Regions from separate parts of the Paenibacillus sp. GbtcB18 genome, predicted to be linked through region 1. Evidence: predicted binding sites of a transcription regulator. Region 1 holds the regulator's gene; each other region holds the start of a gene.
The links. The regulator Rex, encoded in region 1, represses fermentation and respiration genes when NADH is low (regulators of the CRP and FNR family bind a similar motif). The targets are predictions, from matches to a motif close to TTGTGAAATATTTCACAA.
Positions count from the first base shown of each region.

Region 2: KVT34_RS00325 (cytochrome c oxidase subunit 2A) is a predicted target of Rex. The motif match lies at 3,810-3,827, and genes of this name have one in related genera.
Region 3: KVT34_RS20805 (DUF1641 domain-containing protein) is a predicted target of Rex. The motif match lies at 7,613-7,630, and genes of this name have one in related genera.

Region 1 is NZ_JAGXJX010000001.1:275,045-284,987, reverse strand. It holds gene KVT34_RS01470 (FtsX-like permease family protein) at 1-696, opposite strand, end outside; gene KVT34_RS01465 (AAA family ATPase) at 907-2,427, opposite strand; gene KVT34_RS01460 (hypothetical protein) at 2,424-2,957, opposite strand; gene KVT34_RS01455 (cell wall elongation regulator TseB-like domain-containing protein) at 3,088-3,591, opposite strand; gene KVT34_RS01450 (amidohydrolase) at 3,620-4,918, opposite strand; gene KVT34_RS01445 (DUF47 domain-containing protein) at 5,160-5,789, shown strand; gene KVT34_RS01440 (inorganic phosphate transporter) at 5,813-6,826, shown strand; gene KVT34_RS01435 (redox-sensing transcriptional repressor Rex) at 6,927-7,550, opposite strand; gene dinG (ATP-dependent DNA helicase DinG) at 7,537-9,943, opposite strand, start outside.
Region 2 is NZ_JAGXJX010000001.1:63,060-73,002, reverse strand. It holds gene KVT34_RS00340 (NAD(P)/FAD-dependent oxidoreductase) at 1-1,144, opposite strand, end outside; gene KVT34_RS00335 (b(o/a)3-type cytochrome-c oxidase subunit 1) at 1,343-3,016, opposite strand; gene KVT34_RS00330 (cytochrome c oxidase subunit II) at 3,046-3,516, opposite strand; gene KVT34_RS00325 (cytochrome c oxidase subunit 2A) at 3,570-3,743, opposite strand; gene KVT34_RS00320 (sulfatase-like hydrolase/transferase) at 3,954-6,053, shown strand; gene KVT34_RS00315 (SMP-30/gluconolactonase/LRE family protein) at 6,138-6,980, opposite strand; gene KVT34_RS00310 (ROK family transcriptional regulator) at 7,083-8,294, opposite strand; gene KVT34_RS00305 (chromate transporter) at 8,287-8,823, opposite strand; gene KVT34_RS00300 (chromate transporter) at 8,838-9,512, opposite strand; gene KVT34_RS00295 (phosphatidylinositol-specific phospholipase C/glycerophosphodiester phosphodiesterase family protein) at 9,894-9,943, shown strand, end outside.
Region 3 is NZ_JAGXJX010000007.1:244,161-254,103, reverse strand. It holds gene KVT34_RS20830 (ABC transporter ATP-binding protein) at 1-920, opposite strand, end outside; gene KVT34_RS20825 (ABC transporter ATP-binding protein) at 922-2,823, opposite strand; gene KVT34_RS20820 (NAD(P)-dependent oxidoreductase) at 2,994-3,629, opposite strand; gene KVT34_RS32450 (hypothetical protein) at 4,058-4,189, opposite strand; gene KVT34_RS20815 (stalk domain-containing protein) at 4,504-5,634, shown strand; gene KVT34_RS20810 (NAD(P)/FAD-dependent oxidoreductase) at 5,837-7,018, opposite strand; gene KVT34_RS20805 (DUF1641 domain-containing protein) at 7,056-7,481, opposite strand; gene KVT34_RS20800 (uracil-DNA glycosylase) at 7,838-8,416, opposite strand; gene KVT34_RS20795 (threonine/serine exporter family protein) at 8,628-9,053, opposite strand; gene KVT34_RS20790 (threonine/serine exporter family protein) at 9,068-9,829, opposite strand; gene rluF (23S rRNA pseudouridine(2604) synthase RluF) at 9,885-9,943, opposite strand, start outside.

The sequences.
Region 1 (9,943 bases):
TAGAGCCGAAGCACATGTTATAAAACTTAAAACTACAAGAGAATCAATCATTTTAAAAATAGGCTCATTCTGAAAAAAACGCCCAAGTCCTTCTCCCGGCACATCTACCTTTTTGACACTGCCTCCACTTTGTTCCGAAAAGCGCTGAATGTTTTGAAAGGTATCTTCAAGATTGTTATTGCCATCCAGAATCCATATCCCTTTAGTGTCTGCCTGGGCATTATCCGTTTGTAAAAAAACCATGCGGTCCAATTTACTGGGCTTATCTATCCCGGTTACTCCTATGATCTCGTAGGAGATTCCGTGATACATATAGGCTTCTTTTTCGCCCATTGTCTTATGAATATCCCTACCCACGACCGCAATATTTTTGCCGGGCTTGTTTTCGCCATCAAAGGAGTGACCTTCGATCATAGGAAAAGGACTAATCCTATCCTTAAACAATATCTCTTTGATTGCGGGATCGATTTTCTTGTAAAGGATATCTCCTCGCTTTAACGTATTTTGCAAAGATGTTTTATCAACTGAGCTTAATCGTTCAAATCTAAAAAATATGGCTTCGTCACCGACATAGTTTTGACTAATTTTTTCAACCAGCTTGTACTTGTTCAGATACGAAACAGCCATACTCGTAAAAAAACCAATGCACACAAAAACAAGAAATAACAAAACAGACGATGAATTTGTTCTAGGCAATCGCTTCTCATCCTTTACTGAAAATGCGCTTATCTAACCCCTATTCTAAAAAAAGCAATCCTATCATTTTCCATAATTAAGCTCATATGATGCACTTTAACACTATTAGTAATTATTTTCAAATTTATTGCATACTCCTCTAAAATAGAAAAAACCAGCCTGGCTGTAAAAAGCCTAGACTGGTTTTCGTTTTGTATGCGATTATTCGATTTAAGCCAATACCGGTTCCAGATGTCTCTTGCTTCCTTCAAGCAGATCACGGAACTGCTGCCCGGAAATGACTTCTTCCTTGAGCAGAATGTCCAGCGATTGTTCAAATACGATCCGGTGCTTCGTCAGAAGCTCTTTTGTACGAGCCATCAGCTCATCGAGGATAGCATTGTTCACTTCCATCAGCTTCTGCTGTGGAACCATTTTCAGGTCGACGATGCCCAGAGACGTCAAGCCCGAAGAAATCATGGTGCGGACCATGTCGATGGACTTCTCGAAGTCGTTGCTAGACCCCGTGCTGCGGCCGCCGTAAATAATCTCTTCCGCAGCGGCGCCGGCTAGCGCGATCATAATCTGTTCTTCGATCGCTTCTTTGGAATACAAGTACTGGTCCTGCGGCGGGTTGTGGCGCACATAACCGAGCGCTTTGCCGCGGGGCCGCAGGGAAACCTGAGCGACGGAGTCTGGACGCACCAGCTCTGCGATAATGGCATGGCCGAGTTCGTGATAGGCAACCCGGATCTTCTCTTCCTGGGTCGCTTCGCGGTCCGTCTGTTCGCCCATCATCACTTTATCGATAGCCGAAAGCAAATCTTTCTGCATAACGGAATCCTGCTGGCCGCGCAAGGCGTAAATGGCCGCTTCGTTCAGCACGCTCTCAAGCTGCGCACCGGAAAATCCGAAGGTCTGCTCCGCGATTTTCTCCAGATCCGCCGCTTCATCCAGCGGCTTGTTCTGGGCATGAATCTTGAGAATGGACAGGCGTCCCTTCTTGTCCGGCAGCTCGACATCGATGTGTCGGTCAAACCGTCCCGGACGGAGCAGTGCCGGGTCCAGCATTTCTTTACGGTTGGTCGCCGCAATGATCAGAATGCGCGGCGTCGTATTTGTGTGAATGCCGTCCATTTCCGTCAGGAGCTGGTTCAGCGTCTGGTCGTACTCGCGCTGCTGTCCGCCGTCGCGCTTGCCCCCGATCACGTCGATTTCATCGATAAAAATAACGGCGTTTTGTTTGTTTTCTTTTTGGGCTTTCGTTCTGGCTTCCTGAAAAAGGGTGCGTATGCGCGAAGCACCTACACCGACATACATCTCCACGAATTCACTGCCGGAAGCGGCAATGTAAACGGAATTCGTATGGTGGGCGGCCGCTTTGGCCATCAGCGTTTTCCCTGTTCCCGGAGGACCGGTCAGCAGGATGCCCTTCAGAGGGCGGATGCCAAGCTTCTTCGTTTCTTCCTGTTTGACGAGAAAATCAAGCGCTTCGACAAGCTCTTTCTTGGCGCGTTCCTGCCCGCCGATCTGATCGAAGCTGAGGTAGGAAGGCTGCCGGGTTTTCCCGCGCGTACCGGCTCCCGCGCCGATTCCGATGCCGGAACCCCCGCGGCTTTTCATCATATAAAGAACGGCTGTAATAAGGGCGGCTGTAAACAGTAAAGGGATAATATTGACTTTAATAAAGGCCAGAAAAATGAATAGTACCGGAGCAGCGCCAATCGCTATCTCTTTTCCGTATTTGCTCATTTAAACACCCCAACTTTTTCGGCATTTCGCGGCAGCACCACGTATTTGTGCTGATCCCCTTTTTGCAGATGAACGTACACGTTCTGCTCGTCCATTTCGGTTTTCACGACCAGATTGCCGTCTTTATCCGTTTTGTGCTTTTCCAGTGCCGCAGGTATATCGGCATAGTGACGGGTTTCCATCGCTTGGGCGACGTCAAACAACGCTTGCGCCCACCATTTATCGAGATCCGGAGATTCTTTTGTATTGACCGACAGTTTCACGTCACGGGAACCGATTGTCGAGGCTCCTTCTTTTGTAATGCGGCCGTACACTTCTCTTAAGCTGGTATCAGGTTTGAGGGACAGACGGATCGAAACTTCTTTATCATTATATGTGACCTGGGATTGCTCAACCCCCGGTGTTTCTTTCACGATATTGCCTAGAGGTTTCCCGATGGCGTAGGTCTGATAAGCGAACCAGCCGCCAAAAAGGAAAAAAGCAGTGATGACGACACTTAAAAGGACGGGCAAGAGACGTATTTTACGCAACTTACGTCCCCCTTTCTATATCATTCGTATTTAGCAAATGCTATACGAATAGTATATCACAGTCCGTAACCCATGGGCAAAAAAAACGATGGAGACTTTGACAAAATAACGAATGAGAGAAAAGCTCACCCTATTGAAGGCTGAGCTTAAACGTATCTTCGAGTGCACCCGTCTTTAAATTGTAGTAATCATAGAACGCCCGGTCCTGCTCGTCTTTATAAAAGACTTCCCACACATACTTCCCTTTGAATTCGCCCGCATTGATGCGCAGAATATCCAGCTTGGCGTTTTTCTTCGCCATGATTGCTCGCACGGCTTCTTCCGTTATGTTCTCGGCCGTCATTTCCGTATGAATCTCGTCGATGGCCAGACCGGTTCCGTCCTGTTTGAGCGGCACCCAGACGATCAGCCCGTTGCCGAGCTTGTCTTCCCCGTACACGACTTCATAGGAGCGGGCTCCGTGAAAAGCTTCGACCCGGTTAGCCTTGGTCATCGTCGTTTTCTCATAAGCCGCCTGAACGGCCTCGGAATTCCTTTCCCAGTGGTTCGCCTGCACGTTCACGTAAAAGCGGTTAATGCCGAACCCCGAAGTCAGCACGACAAACAGCCCGATCCAAATGGCTTTTTTAAGCATTCCGTTCCCTCCTTTCTCCTGCTGAAGACTAGCTGCTCGTCAAACGGGCGAAGCACGATTCGAATTCCCGTTTAATCTTCTCTTCGTCAAGTGTCAGGCATTCGCGGCCGCGTACGATCCAACTGCCGTCTACGCACACATCTACCACATCATGGGCGGATGCCGAATAGACGATATGGGAAACATAATCCGTACGAGGCAGAAAATGAGGCTGGTCGATATCCAGCGCGATAAAATCGGCCTTCATGCCCGGCTTGAGCGTGCCGATATCGTCAAGCCAGATGGAGCGCGCGCCCATCGATGTGCCCATGCTTAAAGCGGCTGCGGCCGGCACTGCGATCGGATCGCCGGATACGCCTTTATGGATCAGGGCGGCAAGCCGCATTTCCTCGAACATGTCGAGGTTATTGTTGCTCGCGGCACCGTCTGTGCCGAGGGACACGTTTATGCCGGCTTTGAGCAGCTCGGGAACGCGGGCAACACCGCTGGCAAGCTTCAAGTTGCTCCCCGGATTGTGCGAAACCCCGACGTTGTATTTGGCAAGAACGGCGATCTCTTCATCCGTCAGGTGAACGCCGTGCGCAACGAGAGTCGGGCGCGTGAAAACGCCCAGCTTTTCCAGATGCTCGACCGGTCGTGCGCCGTACTGCTCCACGTTGGCTTCCACTTCTTTTAACGTCTCGGACATATGGGTATGAATAGGCAGGTCCAAATCGTGGGCGGCCTGGACAAACCGTTCGATATAATCCGGCGGGCACGTGTAAGGAGCGTGCGGGGCCATCATCGTCGTAATGCGTCCGTTCGCGGCACCGTTCCAGTCCTTCGCGAATGCGATCGCTTCACGGAGCTTGGCTTCCTGAACGTCGGCCGGACACAGTCCGATGACACCGCGGGTCAGGCGCGCACGCATACCGGAGTCTGATACGGCCTGGGCCACTTCGTTCATATGGTCGTACATGTCGACAAATGTCGTCGTGCCGCCTTTGATCATTTCCAGAATGGCCAGAAGCGTTCCGTAGCGCACATCCTGCGCCGTGAACTTGCCTTCCATCGGCCACATCTTCTCCTCCAGCCATACCTGGAGGGCGAGATCGTCTCCGTAGCCTCTCAGCAAAGTCATCGCCGCATGGCCGTGCGTATTAACGAGGCCCGGCATGTAGAGCTTGCGGTCCCCGCGAATGACTTCGTCATAAGTTTCCAGCGGTTGCGGCGCATCCTTTCCTATATATGTAAGCTGATTCCCTTCCATAACCATACAGCCTTCGATTACGGGAGCGGCGGCGTCCCCGGTTACGAACAAGCCGTTTATGATAATCGTTTTTTTCATCCGTTAGCCCTCATTCCGTATAAATCCGCCGAAATCGGCAGTTATTCTTATCTTTTCAATGTACAACGTCACTTGTTTAAAATCAAGCGAAGCAAACAATTGAAAAAACGCTCAACCAGTGATTGCTTTCTGGGGAAATGTTATGATATTTTTAAGTTTGTGAGTTTAAGCTACAAAATTCTACATACATTAAACTTAACTTCACGGAATCTTTACAATCGAATCACTAGGAGGAACCGTAATGGCATCGCTTTTTAGCAGTAAAAGAGGAGACGTCGATTTTTTAAACCTGCTCATACGGGCGGCAGAAAACACACTCCATGCATCCCAGATGTTCAGAAACGCGATGATGGGAGATAAAATTCCGGAAAACTTTTTCCAGATGATCAAAGACATTGAGAGCAAAGGCGATCAGATCACCCACGAAATCTTTAAAGAGCTGAACAAAGTCTTTATCACTCCGCTTGACCGTGAAGATATTATGGAGCTGGCTTCCAAGCTCGACGACGTACTGGACGGCATTGAAGCGACAGCAGCACGTTTTGACTATCTCAACATCAGCCAGACAGACAAGGTTATGCAGGAATTCTCCGCCGTGATCGTGTCCAGCTGCCAACATATGCTCGATGCCTTCAAACTTCTTTCCAAAAAGAAGTACATGCAGATCCCGCAACATACGGTTGAAATCAATGCGCTTGAAAACGAAGCCGACCGCCTGATGCGCGAAGGCATCCGTGAAATTTTTATCACCAAACGCGATCCTTACGAAGATTTCAAGCTTAAAGAACTTTATGAACGTCTCGAACAGACCACCGATGCATGTGAAGACGTTGCCAACATCTTGGAAAGCGTCGTGCTGCGCTACTCGTAAGCCCAGCAGTTTAGGAGGATTTCATGACGACAACAGTTCTTATTACCTTGATTGCGATCGTTTTTCTCGCTCTTGCCTTTGACTTCATCAACGGTTTCCACGATACGGCCAACGCGGTAGCGACTTCGATCTCTACGCGTGCGATGAGCCCGAAAGTGGCCATTATATCCGCCGCATGTTTGAACTTCGTCGGTGCCTTGTATTCTTCGGAAGTGGCCAAGACGATCGGCAGCGGAATCGCGGACCCGTCCAAGATCAACCACGGCGAATTTATCGTCATCGCGGCCTTGCTTTCCGCCATCATCTGGAACCTGGTTACCTGGTATTTTGCCATTCCATCCTCTTCTTCCCATACCCTCATCGGATCCATTGTCGGAGCCGTGCTGGCCGGGGCGGGAGCCGACTACGTCAAATGGGGCGGTCTCGGCAAGATCGTGCTGATTCTGGTACTTTCGCCGATTGTCGCATTTGTGGCCGGCTATATCATCATGACGATCATCAAATACCTGGTCATCCTGACGGGCAACAAATCCCGTTCGAAGCTGAACCGTGTTTTCAAGTTCTTCCAGATCCTGTCCGCCTGGCTGCTGTCCTTCTCCCACGGGGGGAACGACGCTCAGAAAGCGATGGGCATTATCGTATTCGGACTCGTCGCTGCCGGAGCCCAGACAACCATGGATGTGCCGTTGTGGGTGAAAATCGCCGCTGCGACCGCAATGGGTCTCGGTACCTCGATCGGAGGTTGGAAGATCATCAAGACGATCTCCAAAAACTTGATCAAAATCGAGCCGATCAACGGATTCGCTTCGGATTTGACTTCCTCCATCGTGATTCAGACCTCCACGCACATGGGGATGCCGCTTTCGACGACTCACGTGATTTCCTCCGCGATCATCGGTTCGGGTTCCGTACTCCGGTTTCATGAGGTGAAATGGGGTACCGTAACGCGCATGATCGTTACCTGGATCATTACGATTCCGATCAGCATCATTCTGTCTTACGTGCTGTACACCGTGTTGTTTAAGTTCTTCGTATAACATGTAAATCAAATAGCGAGTTCCATTAAAAAACCGCCATACGGCCCAAACGGCCCATATAGCGGTTTTTCTGGTTTTCAAGACCAAAACCCTCACTTGCTCATTCCGGAAGGTAATAGGCCAGGCTCTGGAGCTCTGCCGTAAAGTCCGCATGATGCACGCGGATTTCCTCGGGTACTTTCAGAATAGACGGAGCGAAGTTCAGAATCGCTTCGATCCCCGCCTTTACGAATTGGTTGGCGACATTCTGCGCTTCCGGCGCCGGAACGGTTATGATGCCGATTCGAATGCTGGAATCCCGGATAACATCGGCCAGATGCTCCATGGGCAGAACGCTCATGTTATTGATGACCTGGCCGATCTTGTCCGGCGACGAATCGAAAATCGCCGTTATTTTCATCTGATCGCGCAAGTAGATGTTATAGTTGCACAGCGCCCGCCCCAGGTTACCGGCTCCCACGAGGGCAACCGGTATTTGGCGGTCAAGCTTCAGAATCTGCCGGATCTTCTCGATAAGATAGGTCACATCGTAACCGATCCCCTTCTTACCGAATTCACCGAAGTAAGCCAAATCTTTGCGGATTTGGGCCGGGTTCAGATTCAGTTTCTGCCCCAGATCCTGGGACGAAACCGTTAATACGTTTTTCTTTGATAGTTCATTAAGAAAACGCAGATAGATCGGCAGCCGTTTGACGACCGCCTCGGATATTTTAAGTGACTTCAAGCGAATTCTCTCCCATCCATTCCTGAATTCTCGGTACGATGCGCTCTACAGGCATATGCTCAATCTTCGGTCCCGGCAGGGAGTAAAGAAAGTGCTTCCCGTACTGCGTCTCAATGACACGCGTATCGTAAATCAGCACAATCCCTTTGTCCGAAGCCCTGCGTACAAGTCGGCCGAAGCCCTGCTTGAATCGGATGACGGCCTGAGGCACCGACAGCTTCATGAACGGGTTCTGATTCCGTTTTTTCAGGTTTTCGCTCTTCGCTTCAACCAGCGGATGGTTCGGCGGCTGGAAAGGCAGCCGTACGATGGCCAGACAAGTCAAGGCTTCTCCGGGAATGTCCACCCCTTCCCAGAATGAACTCGTGCCGAGCAGCACGCACGCTTTATGCTCTTGGAAGAGCCGAGTCAGCTTGCTGCGGTTGCCGGTGTCCACCCCTTGGCCGAGCACATGGATGCCGTGCGGGCGGAGATTCTCCTTCAGAACCGCGTGGGCAAGCTTCAGCATCCGGTTCGAAGTGAACAGCACGAGCATCCTCCCCCGCGTAGCCACGGCCACATCCGTAAGCGACTCCGTCAGCGCTTTGAGGAACTCCTCTTCGCCGCTGCGGCCCCGGATCATCGGGAAGTCCCGCGGTATGCAGACAAGAGCCTGCTGCCGGTACTGGAACGGAGACGGGAGCTGGACGGTTTTCAGCTTCGGATTCTCCTCTGCTTCGGCCGGCAGTTTCAGCCCCAGCTGATCCGCCGAATACTGGAACGATTTATTGACCGAGAGGGTGGCCGATGTGAGAATAACGCTCTCTTTGTTGTCAAAGAAATGTTCGCGGATAAGCGGACTTACGTCCATCGGCACGGAGATCAGGTTGATCGAACGGCTTTTGTTGTACGTCCCCGCTTCTACCCAGTAAACGAAGTTATCGTCCGCCATCTTCATAAAGAAGCGGAGCGTCTCCTTCGCTGCCTGCAGTTCCTTCGCCACGCCGCCGAGATCGGTTACGAAGCTCTGGACGTCGTATTCTTCCTGCACTTCTTTCAAATCCTGCACGAGCGAATCCACGGATTTATACACTTCTTGGATGTGCTGTTCCAAAATCTCCTCGAGATCCGTGAAATCGCTCCAGTTCGAAGGAAGCGATTCTTTTTTCAGACGCACCACCAGGGAACCGGGGTCGATTTGGCCCGGCTCGGAATTCGTCTGGAGCAGCTCGTAAAACTTTTCACAGAGTAAGTCCCAAGCTTCCTTGATGAGCAAAGTTTTCGGGAAAAGGTTGTCGATTCCGTTCATCCAGGTAGCCGCCCGGTAATCGTCGTCATACCGCTGAAGCTTCGTGCGAAGCGCCGGCAGCTGTCCGTTCCGGCTGTCCTTAAACAGCCAGAGAAGCTGATTCGTGAGCCCCAGGTAGTGAAGCTCCTTGCCCAGATGCTTGCTAGCCACTTCTTCGAAATGATGGGCCTCGTCCAGAACGAGATGCTTATAAGCCGGCAGCACCCGGTTCTCGGCCTTCATATCGGTAAACAGCAGCGAGTGGTTCGTAATGACGACGTCCGAATTGTTGGCGTCATGGCGCGCACGGTGATAAAAGCATTTTTTGAACCACGGACAGTGCCGGTTCTGACACGACTCCGCATCGCTGGATACGGTATGCCAGAAAGCGGCCCCCTTGTTCCCGAAATGCAGTTCCTCCTCGTCGCCGGTCTGCGTCTGGCTCAGCCAGACGACCATCTGGGCGGCCGTAATGGCATCCTCCTTGCCCGTATCGAACTCCTGCATGGAGATGCGGTTCTCGAACTTGCGGAGGCACAAGTAGTGGCTGCGGCCTTTGAGAACCGACGCTTTGAAATTTACCGGGAAAATGTCGTGAAGTAGCGGAATATCCCGTTCACGCAGCTGCTCTTGCAGGTTGATCGTATGCGTGCTGACGACCACCTTCTCGTCATTCTTAATCCCGTAATAGAGAGACGGGATCAAATATCCGAGCGATTTGCCCGTGCCTGTGCCGGCTTCGATCATGAGGTGCCGGTCGTTCTGAAAGGCTTCCTCGATTTCATGAATCATGATTTCCTGGGCTTCGCGGCTTTCGAAATGCTCGAACTTCGCTTTCAAAGCTTCTTTGACCTGATCGTAAACGTCTTCAAAAGAGTTGCTCAATTCCAGCACATCGTTCTCGTCGCGTACCGGATCTTCGTCCCCCCAGTCCTGCACATTCAGCGCGAATTGGCGGTAATACTGGTGAATCGACTGGTCCAAGGGAGTCTGCTGTTCCTTGAAACGGGCGATTTCAGACATAAACCAGCCGAGATCGCTCGTCTCGGCCGGCATGATTTGAGCCAGCCGCTGGACCGTCAATAGGGGCAGGGACAGAAGCCTGTCCAGACTCATCGTCCAGATT
Region 2 (9,943 bases), 210 kb from region 1:
CAATGATTTCTGCCCCCAGAACCGAGTACACGATCCCATTCCCTCCGTATCCCAGGGAAAACAGGCTGTTCGGAAAACCCGGCTGGGTTCCGATCATCGGATAACCGTCATGTGTCGCCCCGAAGACACCTGCCCATGCGTATTCCGCCTGAAGATCCAGATGAGGAAAAAGTTCCTTCGCTTTATGCAGCAAAACGTCTTTCTTTACCGCCAGGCGCGCGGCTCTCTCTTCTGCTGTCATCATCGGCTCATCCTCCCCGCCGATTATAATCCTTCCGTCTCCGGTTGTACGCAAATAGAGGTAAGGACGGGCCGTCTCCCAGATCATGCATTCCTTATGCCAGCCCGTTATTTCTTGAAGAGGCTTGGTCACGACAGAGTAGGTGGTAAGCAGTTTCGCATTCGGATTCCTTCTTATATCCTGGGATTCGTGTCCGGTGGAATAGACCGCGAAGCGGGCACGGATGCTGCCGCGGTCCCGGGTCGTGAATACGATTCCGTCCTTGGTATCCACACGGGAAACGATTTCCGTGCGTGTATACACCTTCATCCCCTTAGCCGCCGAGGCCGCTATCAAACCGTGTACAAGGGCATAAGGATTAATGGCAGCCCCTTCGCCGGTCAGGATGGCTCCGGGTTTTGTAAATGAAAACTTCTTCGCGATCCGTTCGGGCGTTAAAAATTCGACTTGAAAACCGTATTTCACCAGGGTCCGGTATTCCTCCGTCAGCAGCGGCACATCTTTCGCATCCGAAGCAAGATACAGCGAATCCCGCTGCTTGAAGTGGGCGTCCAGCTTCTCCTTGCGGCAGATCTCGCCAAGAGTCCGTACCGCTTCCCCGCACAAGTTGTAAAAAGCGACGCCGTTTTCTTCCCCGAATGAATGAATGCAGCTGGTCAAAGTTTTATCGTTGAACATATGGACAATTCCCGTGTTGACTGCCGTACTGCCTCCGGCGATATCCCGGCTGTCCACCAACATAGGAGTGAATCCCTCCTGGATTAACCTGTAAGCGGCCAGCGCACCGGCCACTCCCCCTCCGATGATAAGAATATCGCATTCGGTATCGCATTCGAGTTTCGGATACCGGGCGGTTTCCGGTTGAATATGAGGCCAATAAGGTTCTCCTGAAATGAGGTCCATACGGTCAGATCTCCTTCCGTTTGAAATCGGCGTATTCGCGCGTGCCGTGGCTTCTGTGGCGTGAACTGAAAGGGGCTGTACCTTTGATTATGCCCATCTAGGGAAACCTCTACCTATAAAAACGGCTTTTTTTACGCTTGGCGGCACGAAAAAACCGTCTGACGCGGCATCTGCGCATCAGACGGTCTTTCTCCGTTTTTACCAGGTTACAAAAGGGATCGAGCCCGGCGTATCTCCGCCCATCATTTGGGCGACCGGTATCGTATACGCAACAAGGATCAGCACGGCGGTCACGCCGAGCCAGAGCCCCCAGCGCTCGAACAGCTTCGGAGTCGGCTCCGATGCATCGCGCACTTCGCCGATCGGGTACTCCGTCTCGCCTTTAGGCGAACGCATAAGCGCGACGACGTTATAGATCATCATGACGACGGCTACGAAAAGAATCATGCCGCCGATCGCCATCGCGACGTGGTACGGCATCCACAGCACCGTGTCGGGATGATTCTCGTACGTCGTGTACGCGGTCCGGCGGGGCGAGCCGAGCAGGCCGACGGTGTGCATGGAGCCCGACATGAAGAACATGCCGACGCACCAGAGAATCGTCTGCCAAATTCCCAGCTTGTGCAGCCTCTGCGTCAGCTGCCGGCCCGTGATCGCCGGGATCAGCCAGTAGGTGATTCCGAAGAAAGTAAGGGCCACGCTGGTCGCGACGGTCAGATGAAAGTGTCCCGTTACCCAGAGGGTGTTGTGCACGACTTGGTTCATCTGGTTACTGGCATTGATGATGCCGCCCGCTCCCGCCGGGATAAAAATCAGCATCCCCATAAACGGAGCGAAGAACCGGACGTCTTTCCAAGGGAGAAACTTAAACCAGCCGAACAGGCCTTTGGCCCCCTTCTCCCTGCCTGTCGTTTCGAAGGTGGCGAACAGCGAGAACGCCGTCATCAGGGAAGGCACGATGACCATGAAGGTCAGAATAACCTGAAGGAATTTCCAGAACGAGCTGATTCCGGGCTCTGTCAACTGGTGGTGAAACCCTACCGGAATCGAGAACAGCAGGAACAGGATAAACGAAAGCCGGGCAAGCGCGTCGCTGAATATTTTGCCGCCGATCACTTTCGGAATAATCGTATACCAGCAAATATAGGCGGGCAGCAGCCAGAAGTAAACGAGCGGATGACCGAAGTACCAGAACAGCGTGCGGCTCAGAAGGACGTTTACGGTGTCGACCCAGCCGAACGACCAAGGAATCAGCTGGAGCAGAACCTCCGCCGCCACCCCGATGGTCGCGACCTGCCAGAGCAGCATCGTAATGACCGCCATGAAGGAAAACAGCGGCGACAGCTGCCCTCTATGAGTCCGCTTCCAGTAGCGGTAATTGATAAAGATGCCGAAGCCGCTCATCCAGCTGCCGACGACAACCATCGTCAAAGCGATGTAGAAATACGGCGATGCTTTAAGAGGAGCGTAGAACGTGTACAGCACGGACGCTTTATTGAGCAGGATAAAAACGGTTCCCAGCGCCGTTCCGCCCGCCATCAGGCCGAAGCCGAGCCAGGCGAGGCGCCGCGGCAGCGGCAGCAGCTCGCCACCGAGCGTTTTGGAGATACCCGAATACAGGAACCCGATAATGAAAAAGGTCGTAAAAATGAGCGCCATCAGCACGCCATGTGCCGTCAGCAGCTGATAATAGCCGATTCCGGCGGGCAGTTTGATCATGCCTCCGCGGACTAGGCCCTGCAGCACTCCGGCGATACCTCCCAGAAGAAGAGCGCCGAAAGCGAATAAAATGTGAGCGAGAACGAGCTTGCTGTCTTTCGGATTAAAGGCAGCGGCGGCTTGCCGAGCCGGTTGCGTTTCGGTACCGTTCATACATAACGACTTCCTTTCTGCCGGTGGGTTTAATGAACGACAATCGTCGTTTTCATCCATTCGTGGGCTCCGCCGCAGTATTCGTTGCAGAGCACGAGATAAGAACCCGGCTTGTCGAACTTATACGTAAGATGATTCACTTCACCCGGAAGCACCATCATGTTTACATTTGTGCCCGGGATTTCAAACCCGTGGACAACGTCCTTGCTTGTGATCATAAAATGCACGGTCGCTCCCGCGGGAACTTCCATCTTGTCAGGCTTGTAGCCGAACGCGAAGGCGGTCATAACGGCTTCGTATTCGTTCTCCCCGACTTTTTTGAGGCCAGGCTGATCGAAAGGCGGCGTCAAATCGACCTTCGCCGGATCGATCGTGTGCGCATGCCCGGTCGGCGGGTTCATTCCCATCGCAAACGCCGATACGCCGATTACGGACAGGAAAACGATGAGCATGGAGATGCCGAAAACGATCCAAATTTTCTCCAAACGATGAATATGCATGTAATATCCCCTCTTTTTTTCCGATTCGCGGAACTTTTTGCGCATTTGTCCCGTTATCTTCTTATAAGATATAGAGCAAATACGCCGAACCAGGTAATCAGAATAAACGCGCCCAGAATCATAACCGATGCGAAAGCGCCTTTCAGTTCCGGTTCCTTCTCGTTCGCCCCGCTTTGCGGAGCGGGCTTAATGTCCTGCTTTTCCTTGGCAGGCGCGAGCTTTGCCATAGCGGCATCCCCCTTTGTCAATGAAGCTTTTCATGGTTTCATCTTACCTTCGGACTGAGCACCCACATGTGATAAGAATCACAAATTCTTTATGAAATTGTAACGATTTTGTTACAAGGTTTTAGGTATCGAGACCTGGTTCTACATGGTATAATGGCATAGCAAATCATATGTAAAATGTTTGTAAATTGAATGAACAGGAGATCTGTGATGCAGAAAGGTATTCATTTTATAGCGCGTCGGCTGCACTTATTCGTTTGGCCCCTGCTGCTCGTTGTCTTCATTGAGTTTTTAAATCGGGGAGGAGTAATGGCCGCCCTATCCTGGGTCAAGCACAGTCCGGGCGAAATGGTGCTGAACTATTTGCTGACCTTCTGCCTGTTCCTTGTTTTTACCGCTTTGACCGGCCGGAGCCGCATCGCGTTCTGGATCGTAGCCGCTTTCATGCTGATCTGCGGCCTTATTAGCGGAATCAAATTCAAGATTCTCGGCGTGCCTCTTCTGCCCTGGGATTTGTTTCTCAGCAGCGAGACGACCGATATCGTCCAATACTTGAACGGTTTGTTCGATAAAACGATCGTAATCGGCATTATCGTCTTCCTTGCGGCCAGCGTCGCGCTGCTCTATTTCGTTCCTTGGACCCATTCCCGCTTCCGCTGGAAAGAGAACATCGTTCTCGGTGTTCTTGGCATCGCGCTCGCATGCGTGGTCTATTTTGACAAACCGGTTCCTATCAAATCCGCCCTTCATATTTCCACCATTCCTTGGAACCAGGCCGATAACTATCATGTCAACGGGTTTATGCTGTCCACCGTCATGAATATCGAGCAGATCATTATCGATGCTCCCCAGGGCTACAGCCAGGCGAATATGGACAACTTCGTGAAGAAGGTCGAACGCCGTACAAACATAGATCCGAATGTAAAACCGAACATTATCGTCATTCTCGGCGAAGCTTTCTGGGATCCTACCCGGATGAAGAACGTCACGTTCAGTGAAGATCCGGTTCCGTTCATCCATCATCTCCAGCAGAACTATTCCAGCGGTTACATGCTGTCGCCCCAGTTCGGCGGCGGAACCGCCAATGTCGAATTCGAGGTGCTCTCGGGCAATTCGATCCGCTTTCTGCCGGAAGGCGCTATCGCCTACAATCAGTACATGAACCGTCGCGTCGATTCACTGGCCAGCATTTTAGCGAGACAAGGGTATCAGACGGCGGCCATTAACCCGTTCCATAACTGGTTTTTCAACAGCCGCAACGTGTACCAGAACTTCGGATTCTCCAAATTCATTTCCCAGGAGTACTTCGAACCGGAATACAACGGTCCTTATCTGACCGACAAAGCGGTGATGAACAAAATCATCGAGCAGGTCGACAGCTCGCCCGGCCCTGACTTTGTATTCGCGAACACGATGGAGAATCACGCGCCGTTTACACCGGATAAATTCAAACAGAACACCATCAAAGCGAGCGGCAATTTCCCAGAGGAAACGAAGGGCATGATCGAGACACTCGCCCAGGGCGTTCATAATACGGATGCCGCGCTTAAAATGCTTGTGGAGCACTACGAGAAGAAAGGCGAGCCGACGATCATCATGCTGTTCGGCGACCATCTTCCGGCCATGGGCAATAACTTCCAGGCTTACAAAGATACCGGATACTTGAAGGACGATGACGATTCCGCAGCCGTGCTGGATAAGATGTACACGCTGCCCGTGGTCGTCTGGGATAACTATTTGCCGAAGCACCAAGATAAGCTCAACATGAGCGCTTCCTTCCTCGGGCCTTATCTCTTGAATTTGGCGCAAAAAGAAGGAACGCCTTATACGGATTACCTGTTCTCCTTGTCCAAAAAGTTCCCGATGATCCCGCCCCGGAATCATTACGACCGGTTGAAGCTAACCGAGCAGGATGTGACGGAATACCGGATGCTTCAATACGATGTTCTGTTCGGGGAGCAGTACAGCTTTAACGGCTTCCGCGACAAGATCATCAATCCGAAATATACGCTCGGCTACGGCGAAATGTCGATCGACAGCGTATCGCCGCTTCATCAAGGTACGGCCGGAGGCAGCGGTGGAGACTCTTCCGTTGAAATCAGCGGTAAGAACTTTGCTCCGAGCTGTGTCGTTTATTTGAACGACAAGGCCTTGAAGACGACGTACGAGAGCCGCCAATCGCTCTCCGCCGTCGTACCGAAAGATGCTATCGAGCCGGGAAAACCCGTCAACCTGCAGGTGAAAGTGATCGATTCCAAAAACCTGCCGATCCAAACGACACCGATCAAACAAGTGAATGAACTGAAATAACGGCACGCAAAAAAAGACTTGGCCGTGCGCTTCCCGGGGGAAGCGTACGGAACCAAGTCTTTTTTTGATTCAGATGAAAGGGGTCTAAGAAGGGACGACCCCGCTTAACACCCGGCATCGGCCGGGAGCGTCCGTGCGGAACTTTTCCACGTTGCCGTTGTCCGCTACCGTGACATAAACCGTTCTGCCGTCCGGACCGCCGAAGGTCAGGTTCGTACAGTTTTTGCCGTGAAGAACGACTTCCTGAAGAATGTTGCCCTGAGGGGAAATCTTCACGACCGTTCCTTTCCCGAAACGTGTGCTGTACAGGTTGCCCTGCGAATCGCAGCGCATTCCGTCCAGTCCGAAATCGGGAAATTCGATCAGCAGACGCTTGTTGGAAATCGCGCCCGCTTCGCTCAGATCGTATACCCAGATCCGGCGCTGAACGGATTCGTTCACATACAGCCTTTTCCCGTCCGGTGAAACTTCGATCCCGTTGGTTGTCCCCATCCCGCTCTCCAGAAGCGTCACATTACCCGGGGTCACCCGCCAAAGATTGCCCGTGTTGTTGCTCCAGTTCGGATCGCTTGCAAAAACAATATCGTTAGCCGAGATCGCAATATCGTTCGGCTGGTTCATTCCGGGTCCGTGCGCCCAGACCGTAACGGCTTTGGTCTTCATGTTTACTTTCAGCACGTTATGATTCTTATAATCTGCGATCAGCATCTCTCCGGCACGCGTAAAACGGATCCCGTTGCCGATGCTGCCGTTCGGAAGCTCCAGGAACACGCTGCTTTGGCCTGCCGGCGTTACTTTGCCGATGGTGCCTTCTCTCGCATAATTAACGGCATACAAATTCCCTTGGGCATCGCAGGCGGGACCTTCGATTCCACCCGTAAATCCGTGCGGAGGTGTAAATACACTGCTAGTGAACAATTTCTCCATGTCTGATCTCTCCTTTTTTTATCAACTCCACCAATTAAAGGATATCTTATCTAGCCGAATCAGCGCTCGGCTTTTTTTCTGAGATCGTGAACCGCCACAACCTTAGATCGCTGACAGCTGGCGGATAACCAGTCCTGCCGCCCCGATGGCGAGGGCTTCTTCTCCAAAGCTTCCTTTGCTGAATAGCACCTGGTAGTCGGGGTAATAATAAGTTTTCTTTATCGCGGTCTGTGTGGCGGTATAGAAGAATAAATCATTCGTCGAAATAAGCGGTCCTCCGAGCACGACCTTCTCCGGATGCAGCATATTAAGCAGATTGGCCAGCCCGATGCCGAAATAGACGGCGGCCTGCGTGATGACTTCCACCGCCAACGGGTCCCGGCTGTGGAGAGCCTGCACAATCTCGCGGAACGTAAGCGCATCCGGATTGCCGAGCGCGGATAGAACACTGGATCGTCCCTGCTTGAGCCGCGCACGTATTTCACGTTCGACGGCATAAATGGATGCATAAGACTCCAGCGCCCCGTAATTCCCCTCCTGGGACCGGGGAGCGACGCCATCCGTCTGGATGATCATCTGCCCGATCGAGCCTTCCATATCGACGGCCCCGTAGATGAGCTTCCCTTCGCTGAGCATGGACGAGCGGAGGCCGACGCCCAGGTGTACATACAGCATATGACGGAACGAGCGTTTATGCCTCGACCAAGATTCCGCGAGAAGCGCCGTATTGGCTCCGTTATCGAGGAGTACGGGCATCCCGAGCCGCTCCTCCAGCATCTTCCGGATGGGTACACCCTGCCAGCCGGGCGTCGGGAAATAACGCGGATTCAGGATGACGCCTTCCTCGCGGTTTACCGGGCCCACGGCTCCGACACCCATGCCGAGCACGTGTCCGGGGGAAAAACCTCTGCGCCGGAGCATCGCTTCCGCTTCGTCGGCGATGGACGCCAGCAGCACGTCCGGCGTCAGCCCCTCCTTCATTTCCCACGTCTTTGATTCAAGTACCTTCATCTGCATATCGGTCAGAACGAGGCGGGAGAGAGTACGGGATATATCAACGCCGAATGCGCAGCCGTAGTCCGCCTGAATCCGGTAAAGAACCGGTCTGCGGCCGCCCGTGGACGGGCCGTGCCCCGATTCCGCGATCAGACCCTGAGCGCACAGTTCATCCAGCAGCCGGGTAAGTGTGCTTACGGTTAAGCCACTTTCCTCCAGCAGCTCGATCTTGGAGACCGTCCCGCCCTGGCGGATCAGCTCGAACAACTCTTTTTGTTTGCGGTTTCCGATGCGCTCGGAAATCGGACTGTTAACCATAAATCGCCACACCCACTAACGCACTAAGCAGAATAACGGACAACGGATGCATTCGGTAACGGGTAAGCCCCAGCAGCGCCAGCAGGAAAATGGCCGCCGAAACGCCGGTTTTCCAGGTCCACCATTCCGCGCGGAAATAAGTAAAACCAAAGCGCAGAGCCGCAACGACGACCAGCGCGGCCACTACGGGACGCAGCCCGTAAAAGACGGTTTTGACGGTTCGGTGCGTCCGGAGGGCATAGAAAAAACGCGCGACGGCGGCGATCAGAACGACCGAAGGGAGCACCATGCCCAGTACGGCTGCCGCCGCTCCGGGAAGCCCCATCGTCATTTTGCCGATGTAAATCGCGCAGTTCGTCGCCAGCGGCCCCGGCGCCATGCCGGAAATCGCCACGGCCTCCGAAAACTGCTCGGGCGTCAGCCACCCCTGCAGCTCGACCTCATGCTGAATGGCCGGAATCATCGCGAATCCGCCCCCGAAGGAGAGAATTCCGATTTTGAGGAACGTCCAGAAAAGGGTAATCAGCATCGTGACACTCCCCCTTATATGCCTTCGCCGAAATAACATTCGAGCTCGGGATAGCGGGGAACGGCCGGGTCAGCGGGCCGCTCCCGTCTCCGTTTTTTAGGCTCGAAGCGAACGGCGAAGCCGAAATGTCCTTTTATCAGCACCAGCAGGCAGCCGGCGGTAACGCCCACCAGCATGACGAGCAGAGGGTGGATTCCCGTCAGAAGCAGAGCCGCGATAGAACCTGCGAAGACAGACAGCGAGGCGCCGTCAAATACCGAAGAGCGCAGCAGCTTCAATCCCGCGTAAGCGATCAGAGCCAGAACCGCCATCTGAATGCCTTCCATTGCCGCAATAACTTTAGGATACTGCCTGAACGCCGAAAAGCCAATAGCGAGTATAAGCACCAGTACGAAGGTAGGCAGCATCATGCCGAGAACGGCGGCAAGCATGCCGGGAACACCTCCGAGCTTGTAACCGATAAAAGCGGCCGCATTCACGCCCACTCCGCCGGGAGCGACTCCCGAGACCGAAATCACTTCGCCGAATTCCTCCTCGTCCAGCCAGCGGCGGCGCAGCACGATCTCCCGTTCGAGAATGGGCAGCATGGCAAAACCTCCGCCAAAGGAAACGGGCCCGATGCGGGCAAACGAACCGAATAATTGCAGCAGCAGTTTCAAACGGGCAGCGGAAAATTTCAAGAGAGTCATCTTCTTTCGTGTCTGAATATGTGGATATCTCCATTTTAAACGACTTTCTATCATTTTGGAATAAACTTATGCGTATTTCTATTGATTTAGACTTATTCATCTGTTTATAAGCTGAAATTATACTCACTTATCCTTCATTTTGTATAAAAGTTGGGATTTTTAACGTCAATTCCCTCTCTTTGTAAACCTAAAATCCGATCTTTATAATAGGACTAAAATTCCATATTTCGACAAAATATAAGCTTACCTGCCTTTTTTCTTGTTTCACTCCAAATTTACCGGGTAAATAAAGTTAGTTTCTAACAACCCGTACGTCATGCGCTCAATCACCGTTTTGAGGGATTGAGACAGAAGATGAATAACATGAAGGAGGTTGTTTTAGTGAAAAAACACTTAACGGGAGTTTTGGCTCTTCTGCTTACGCTGTCGCT
Region 3 (9,943 bases), on a different contig from region 1:
CCGACCAAAGCTACGGCGGCAAAGCCGATATTATTAATGACGTTAAGCAGAGGCATCAGGAATCCGGAACGGATTTGCGCCTTGAGCCCCACCTCGCACAGCTCCGCATTGACCCGCTCGAACTCCGCAATCGCCTTTTCTTCGTGATTGAACGCTTTGACGACCTGGAGACCGGAAATGGTCTCTTCGATATGTCCGTTCAGTTTGCCGAGCTGGATCTGCTGGTTTTTGAACAGGACGCTCGTTTTCTTCGTAATGGTCCGGGTCAGCACGAACAGGATCGGTACGGTGACCAGGCTGGCCAGCGTCAGCGTCGGACTGAGCGCTAGCATCATCGCCAGAGAGCCGACAATCGCGATGACGCCGCTCATAAGCTGAGTGGTGGACTGCGAAATCGTGCTGCTCACATTGTCGATATCGTTGGACAGGCGGCTCATCATTTCCCCGTGAGGCCGGGTATCGAAGTAAGCGACCGGAAGCTTCTGAAGCTTGGCGAAAAGAGCTCCCCGCAGCCGCATCACAATCCGCTGCGATACGCCTGCCATAAGCCAGCTCTGGAGGAAGGTGAACACCGCGTCGATGAGGTACGCCAGCAAGAGGACCAGCACCATCGTCTTCAGGATGCCGAAATCGACGCCTTGTTCCGGATGAGACATCGCATCCACGGAGACCCCGATCAGATAAGGACCCACCAGAGTGAGAGCCGCTCCGATCAGAATCAGGGCGAAAATGACCGTCAGCAGCTTCCGTTCGCTGCCGAAATAAGCCCACAGCCTGCGCAAAGTCCCCTTGAAATTCTTCGGCTTCACGACCGGTCCGCGGCCGCGCATTCCCCCGTGCCCACGCCCTCCTCTGGGCGAGACCGTCACGGGGCTGCCGGTAAGGTTCTGGCCGCCCGGCCGTTCTTGGGAAGCTGTCATATCAACCGACCTCCTTTCCCATTTGCGACTGGAAGATTTCCCGGTAGACCCGGCAGCTTCCGAGCAGCTCGTCATGCGTGCCGGAGCCTACAATCTCGCCTCGGTCCAGCACGACGATTTTGTCCGCGTCCATGACGGACGTGATCCGCTGAGCGATCAGCAGGCAGGTGAGCCCCTCGGCGTATTTCTTCAGCGCGTCCTTGATCCGCGCTTCCGTGGCGGCATCGACGGCGCTGGTGCAGTCGTCGAGGATAAGAATCTCCGGCTTTCTCACGATCGCGCGAGCAATCGAAAGCCGCTGTTTCTGGCCGCCGGAGAAGTTCACGCCTCCCTGCCCGAGCCTGGTCTCATAGCCCTCGGGCGAAGCGGCTATGAACTCGTGGGCCTCGGCCATCCGGGCCGCATGCTCCATCTCCTCCGGCGAGGCGTCTTCTTTGCCCCAGCGGAGATTGTCGGCCACCGTGCCGGTGAACAGCACGGTTTTCTGGGGCACGACGGCAATCTTCTCTCGCAGGCGGCTCGGCTCCAGTTCTCTGACGTCGGTACCGTTTACCTTGACGGTTCCGGACACCGCGTCATAGAACCGGGGAATGAGGCTGACGAGCGTGCTTTTGCCGGAGCCCGTGGAGCCGATGATGCCGACGGTTTGTCCCGGCTCGCAGGAGAAGGTGACCCGCCTCAGCACCGGCTCGCCGGATGCTCCCTCGTACGAGAACGTGACGTTCTCGAACTCGACGCTGCCTCCGGCAGGCCGAGCGGACGGAGGCGCTGCGACCGGGTTCGGGCCGACGGCAGCAAAGCCTCCCGGACGGGCCGGATCAGCCACGGAGCGAGGCTGCGCCCACGTATGCGCGTCGGTCCGGACTCCGGTCAGCGTGCCGGATGCCGGCTTATCTGCGGAGCTTCCCAAGCTTCCGTTGGCTGCGGATGCAGCTGTGGCCGGAGTTTGCGCAGCCATCGTAGTTTCCTCCGCGAAAATTTCAGCGATCCGGCCCGCGGAAGCCCGCGCACGCACAAACATGTTGAACACCATGGAAATCAGCATGAGCGAGAACAAAATCTGCGTCATGTAATTGACGAAAGCGATAATGTGCCCGGCCTGCATCTGGCCCTGGTCTACACGAAGACCGCCTAACCATAGGACAGCCACAATCCCGAAATTAACGGTCAGCGTAATCCCCGGGTTAAAGGCCGACATAACCCTCATGGCTGTAACCGACCGGGAACGGTACTCTTCGTTCGCTCGGCCGAACTTACCGACTTCGTAATCGAACCGGTTGAAGGCTTTGACGACCCTGACACCGGACAAATATTCCCGTATAATCCCATTAACCCTGTCGAGCGCCTGCTGCACCTTGATAAAGTAAGGAAAGCCCACCTTCATATTGATCGCGATCAGGATGCCGACCACGGGAACGACGACAGCCAGAATAACGGAGAGCGGCGGATTCAGACGGGCCGCCATAATCAAGCTTCCGATGCAGAGCAGCGGCGCTTTGACGAATACGCGCATCAAGCCGTTCACGAACATTTGAACCTGCGTAACGTCGTTCGTTAACCGGGTGACCAGTGAAGCCCGGTCGAACCGGTCGATATTTTCAAAAGACAGGGACTGGATTTTGCGGAATAAATCCGACCTCAGCTCGGCCCCGAACTTCTGCGAGACATGACTTGAGACCACATTGCGGACCGATGCCGAAATGGCCCCCAGCGCGGTTACCAGCAGCATAATGCCGCCCATCCGCCACACGTAATCCATCTGTTTGCCCGCTACGCCCACATCGATGATTTTGGACATCAGCGTCGGCAGCGTGAGATCGCATAAGGCTTCCAATGTCAGAAAAGCGACCGCGGCGCTGAAGGGCTTCCAGTACTTGCTTATATATTTTCGCGAAATGGGCATTCTGTCTCACCTGTCCGTCCTCGTAAACGATAAGTAAACCACTAGGGAATAGTTCTATTATCCACCATACTCCCCTCCTTTTCAAAATTCACGAGCTTCTCTTTTTTACGTATTCCCGGCAAAAGCAAAAAACCGCCGGTGCACAGTGCACGGGCGGTTCTGACATCTATTTAAGATTCGGATACGACAGTAAAACGCTCATTTTCATGCTTCGGCTGTTCAATCTCATCCAAAACGGCGGCTGCATAATCTTCGTAACTCACATAGCTTTGGCCTTTGGAGTTAACGAGCAGGTTATCCTTGCCCGTACGGTACTGCCCGGTTCTTTTGCCGAGCGCGAAGATGGCGGACGGGCTGACGAATGTCCATTTGATTCCTTCGGTATTTTGCAGAATCTCCAGGTTTTTGCCTTGATTTGATGCCGTTGCAAAATAGGCGGACGGGAAATCCGGCGTTTCCAGCACGCGCGTCGTTTTCGCTTCGTCCACGAACAGGCTGCCCGCTCCCCCGACGACGATCAATTTCGTCTCCGGCGCGCCTTTCAGAGCTTCGATCAGCACGTTGCCCGCATCTACATGGAGATGCTCCTGGCCCGGGGCCGCTCCGAAAGCGTTAACGACGATATCGAATGCTTTCAGATCGGACGCGGTCAGGTCGAACACGTCCTTTTCCAGAAGGGCTGCGCCTTCCGCATTTACTTTAGCCGCGTCTCTCACAATTGCGGTAACCTCATGCCCTCTTTCCTGGGCTTCCTTCAAAATACGGCTGCCGGCTTTGCCGCTTGCGCCGATAATAGCTATTTTCATAACGGATTCCTCCCGATCATGATTTCGTAGTAAATGTCTTTCCTTGATGTAACTATTATAGTTACAGGTTGTCGATTTTGTCAACCGGGCTTTAACAGCCTGTTTATGAAGAATCGACAAGGGCGGGGGATATTATACTTCTCGTTCAAGTCAATTTATGCCCGCAACAAAGGTGATCTTATATATGAACTGCACATTCAACCAACTTTTTTCTTTCCAAAAATTATGCTATACTATGTATAACACTGCGTTTAACGTAAGATACATTTAATGTATGAAGTTTCTTCTTGCTATCTATACTAAAAAAGAGCCTTCACCGTTGGCGCGGTGAAAACTCTTTAGGACCCGAAAGGCTGTGGAACACCACGGCGCGCAAGCACAACTAAATGTAATGCAAGCGAAAACCACCGTTTAGGCTCCGAACCTACTTAGCGGTGGTTTTTTCGCTTGTTCCGGAATTTACGACGCGCCCAGCGATAGAGCTTACGGATACCGAGCACAAGGCTCAGTAACGTTACGGTCCAGCGCAGTACGTCATAAAACGCCACAAGTGCGACCATGGGCCTCACCCCCTTTCGGGAAGCTGCGCCGTGGTCTGAAAATCCACCACTATTCAAAGTCCATAAAACCGATTATAGCATGTCCTTTCCAGATTGCTCCATTGAACTTTTGTTTCCGAATGCTGCATCTTTAAGGAGAAAGACACCGGAAGCAGTCTTACGTTCCATCATCACAAACACTTCGTCCCTACCCTCAAAAAAGTTAAAATCCGGTTACAGTTTGGCTACAGATGGGTAATGTTACCTCTCTGTAACCCACCTTGATCCAAGGGGTGCCTATAATAAAACCGGACAACCTAGGAGGGATACTTAGTATGAAAAAATCATTTAAACTTCTGACTCTTGGCCTGGCAGGCTCCTGTCTGCTGGCGGCCTCAACCGGAACTTCTTACGCGAATAGCGCGGTACAGGCTCCTGCAGCCACTTCTGTTGCGGCGGAACCCGTATCCGCACAAGCTTCCGTTAAAAACGGAGCTGTACAGGTGACAACCAAAGAAATAAAGGAAGATTCCCCCGAACTGAGCGTCAATCTTCAGCTTCCCGTTATACAGGGAATGAAAGATACGCAATACCAAGACGAACTTAACGATATTATTTACCGGCATGCCATGAAAGATGTGGAGGCAGTGCGCACGCAGGCTCAACGTGATTTGGCTGCCGCCAACGGTTCCGCAAGCGAGCTGGCAATGCCTTATTCGGTCGATTTGATAGCTGAAGTAAGCGCATCGGGCGGCCAGGAAGACGCGAACCGTCTGTCTCTGCGGGTAGCAACTTCCGTTTATACGGGGGGTGCTCACGGGATGCCGCGTGTGGATACCTATAACGTCCTGAATGCGGAAGAAGCTCAGAAGATTGAGCTGAAAGACTTATTCGGGGACAATTATAAAGCGATTATCGACAAACAGATCAGTCAGGAAATCGCCAAGCATCCGGATGATTTCTTCGAAGACGCGTTCTCCGGCATTACCGATACGCAGTCCTTCCAGATTAGGGACGGTAAAGCGGTAATCGTGTTCTCGCCGTACGATATTGCCCCTTATGCCGCAGGCATCCAGGAGTTCTCCATCCCTATCGCTCAAGGAGGCAGTTCTTCCGCACCCTCGAGTCTCGTAGTGGGCGGTGAAGTGCTGTCGGCGAAGCAGGGCTCGCTCTACACCACAGCGGAAGGCACCACCATGGTTCCCCTCCGCGTTACGGCCGAGAAGCTGGGCTTCCAGCTTAAGTGGAACCAGGAGCAATGGGCTGCCGAACTGTCCAAAGGTGCGGTGTGGACAAGTGTCTACAAGAATAAGGATGCGTATACCATCAACAAAATGGCGCCGATCTCCCTTGGCGAAGCGGCTGTCATCAAAGAAGACGGCAACATGTACGTGCCCGCATCTTTCTTCTCCAAGATACTGAAGGCTGACGTAACCGTAACCGGCGATCAGCTCGCGATTAAATAAAACAGGCCTTCGCAGCGGCTGGGCCCCGCCCCTCATATAACCCGTTTAAAGAAGCGTTTCCGCTCTTTAAACGGGCTTTTTTTGCGGCACCGGATAAGTCTTCTTCCCTCAAAAACATGAAAAAAGCCCCGCCACTCTCCCAAAGGAGAATGCCGGGACTTAGGTTCAGACCGGTTGATTCCGGAAAAATTCCGGACCGCTCTTAGTAAGCCAGTGCAAACAGGCCATGAATGTGAGACAGGTAACGGATGTTACTTGCTTCTTTCATGAGCGTTGCAGGCAGGCCTTTCAGGCGGGTTTGGTTGCCGCCGATCGAACCGATTCCGTCTTTGCGGCCCAGACTTCCGAGTGTACCGGAGAATACAGGCGTGAAGACGTCCATCGGAGCGCCTTCCAGTGCCGCGAAGAGGTTGTAACCGACCACTTCGCCCATCTGCCATGCCAGCTGTGCGGTTGGCGGGTAAGGACGCTCGGCACCGGCCGGGAATACGACCGCGCAGTCGCCTGCAAGGAATACGTCCGGGTGGGACGTGGATTGCATGAACTCGTTAACCGTCGCGCGGCCGCGGTTCACTTCGATGCCGGAGTTAGCGACAACCGGAGTGCCTTGTACGCCGCCCGTCCAGACGAGCGTGCTGGTTTCGATTGTGCTTCCGTCTTTCAGGGAAACGACGGATTCCTGCATTTCGGTGATCGCAACGCCCGTCAGGAACGTTACGCCGCGTTTTTGCAGGCTTGTCGTAGCGCGCTCGATCAGTTCCGGATGGAAACCCATCAGGATGGAAGGAGCCGCCTCTACGCAGTACAGGGAGACGTCGTTGAAATCGACGCCTTTGCTGCGGCACAGGCCAGGCAGCATATCGGCGAGTTCGCCCACAAGCTCGATACCGGTCAGACCGCCGCCGCCGACTACGAATGTCGCGTCCGCTTTGTTCTTGGTCTGGCTGTAAGCTTCGATCCGTGCTTCCACGTGCTCGCGGATGCGGTTGGCGTCGTTAACGGATTTCAGCGTGAAGCTGTGCTCCTGGAGGCCAGGAATGCCGAAGAACGCCGTTTCGCTGCCCAGGGCAACGACGAGCTTGTCGTAATCGAACGATTTGCCGTTCGACAGGATGACGCGCTTGCTGTCCGCGGAAATGGTTTCGACCGTGCCGATTTCCAGGTTGATGTCTTTACCGCGCAGGAGCTTCTCCAGAGGCAGGGCAACTGCTTTCTCGTGCAGATTACCTACAGCCAGGCGGTGCAGCTCGGTAATGATTTGATGCGTAGGAAAACGGTTAACAACCGTAATCGTAGCTTCTTCCGCAGTCAAGTGTTGACGGGCTGTCAGTGCGCTGAGCAAGCCGCCGTAACCGCCACCTAAGATCAAAATATGCTTGGACATACTCATCCTCCATTCTTGTTTCAGCTTACCTTATGATTTAACGCTGTTGCTGCCGTTCGGCTTGAACATCCAAGAATGCCTGTACGAAACGGAATGTCTTTTGTACTTGCGGGTCTTTCAGCATTTTGAGAAGTCCGAACAGTCCGATCGTGGAATGTTCCGCTTGAGCGCGGTCGCTTGCTTCGATTGCAGCCGCAGCTACGCCTTTGGCTTTCTCGGTGATCGGCTTAACAAACTCGTTCATACCGCCTTTGAGGTCGTCGATCAGAACTTGGTCGCTCGCAACGCTTTGAGCCAAATCGTAAGCTTTGGTAAGAATCGTAACCATTTCCGCCAATTTCGGCAGATTCTCCACGAGAACGGTTAAAGACTCCTGAACCTCTGGCTTCATCAACTGATCAAGGACATCCTGGGTTTCCCTTTTTTCAGTAGTGCTTGGGGTTTGATTGGATGTTTCTGACATAAGCTAACGTCCTCCTTTGCTTTGAAATAGAAGCCCGTTTATTTTTCGATCCCTGCCTAGCCATCGAGACGTCTTCTGTCTTCGCATAAGTTTCCCTATTCGTGATAAATGAACCACGCGGCCTGATAAGATTGTAACATTTTTCACATAAAAGGAAGAAGGTTTTTCTTGGCTGCGAGTCCATCACTTGCAAGATCGGGAAAAATGTCGAACAGGTCGAAACGGAACCCTATGTACTCCTATTATACCTCCGTCTTGCTGACAAGAGAAAAACAATTTTTTAGACATGTGAATAATTTGTGACAAAAATCACTTCTTTTCGCACCCCTGCTCCTTAAGCAGGTATACATGCTTGTTTATTCCAATAACTCCTCGGATTTTATTGCCAGAAGAGTCAAGTCTTCGAGAAAAAATTTCATCAAAACCGGCCTTCGCCGGACCGCGAGAGGGTGGTAGGTAAAAGCTGCGGGCAGGCCCAGTACCGTATGCCAGCCGCCCCTTAATCCTTTGACATCCTTCTCCTCGTCCGCAAACAAGGTTTGGACGACCGTGTTCCCGAATCCGAACAAAATTCGCGGGTTTTTGGCTCCGAGCTGGGCCTTCAAATGAGGAAAACATGCGGCTCTTGCCGCAGGCTTGTCATAGGCTCTGACCGGCCGGCACTTGAGCAGGTACGTGACATACACGGACTTGATGTCTAGACCGGCTTCATGCAGGCCAAGCTGAAGCGTCTCCCTCGTTCCGCAGAGGAACGGGTCGCCTTCCCGGTTCTCCCGGGCGCCCGGATTGTCCAGGATCAGCACAATGTTTGCATCCGGGTTCCCTTCTCCCCAGACGACCCGCTGCCGCTGATCGGCCAGCTCGCACAAGCTGCAGTCGGCCGCATGGGGCGGAGCTTTTTCTTCCGGCAGAATGGAGGGGCTAAAAATCGTCATGGGCGCGCACCGACCTTTCACTCGGTTTTGGAGGTAGTATGACCCTGCCGCTCTTTCTTTACTTGCTTTTTCATGAGTTATATCCGGCGAAAAGAAAAAGTCCGCCCTTCTGAAAAGACGGAAGCCCTGCTCACAAGAAAAAACCACCCGCATGTACTCAACGGATGGTCTCGGTTGCGGCACCAAAGGCGGCAATCTTTTCTTGCCCGGGCTAGGTCTTCGGCCTTTTAAAAAGCTGGTTCATCACCTCGGAAAAAATAAGTCCGGCGGCAATCGAACCCGAAATCATAAACGCTTTGGCGGCGAGCTGAACGGCAAGATTATAGTCATTTTCCACGAAAGAACGCATCGCATCATAGGCCATGCCTCCCGGAACGAGGGGGATGATCCCCGCCACGCTGAAAACGATAATGGGAGTCTTGTAGAGACGGGCGAAAACCCGGGATATCACCGTCACGAAGAACGCCGCGGCCAAGGTGGCCACAATGGCATTGGTATCGCTCCGCACAAGAGCGACGTATACGAGCCAGCCCATCATCCCGACGAAACCGCACTGGATCAAGGTGTTCCTTGGAACGTTAAAAATAATGCCGAAGGCGGCGGAGGCGATATAACTCGTCACGAGCTGCGCAATCATTGAGGATTCCTCCGTTAATAAAATGAAAAGACGACCGCGATGCCGGCACCGATGGCAAACGCCGTCAAGAACGCCTCCGCGCCCTTGGACAAACCGGACACGAGATGGCCCGCCATCAAGTCCCTCACGGCGTTCGTGATCAGCAGCCCCGGAACTAGCGGCATGACGGAGCCGATGATGATTTTGTCCAGCTCCTGTCCGAGCCCTGTCCATATAAACAGAGAGGCCAGCATGCCGATAATGAAGGAAGCCAGAAACTCGGCTACAAATTTGATCAGCACATACCGGTGAAAGATAAGGAACCCGATAAAGCCCAGACCGCCTGTGACGACGGCCGGAAGAAAATCGGGCCATCCCCCGTTGAACATGATCGTAAAACAGCCGCTGGATACGGCTGCCGCCGCAATCTGAAGGGCCACGGGGTAGGCCAGATTAGCCCTATCCACCTTGAGAAGCAGCCTATGCGCTTCCTGGAGGTCAAGCTCTCCGTTGCTTATTTTGCGGGAGAGTCCGTTGACCAGGGTGACCTTATGCAAGTCGGTGGATCGCGTGGATATCCGGACCAGCTTGGTCGGATCGCTGCCGTCCACGGAGAAGATAATGCCGGTCGGGGTCACGAAGCTGTGGGTATGATGAAGGCCGTAAGAGGCCGCAATGCGGGTCATCGTATCTTCCACCCGATACGTCTCCCCTCCGTTCTGGAGCATAATCTTTCCCGCCAGCAGGCATACATCTACGATTTTATAAGTCTGACCGGGACTGGACGCCTGTTCCATCGCGCACCTCTTCCTGTGGATGTAGATAAGATGCCGGCCTGCCCTGCCGCCGCTCTCAATCCAGCAGCTCCATCAGCCGGGTAAACTCGCCTTCGCTCAGGTCTCTCCATTTTC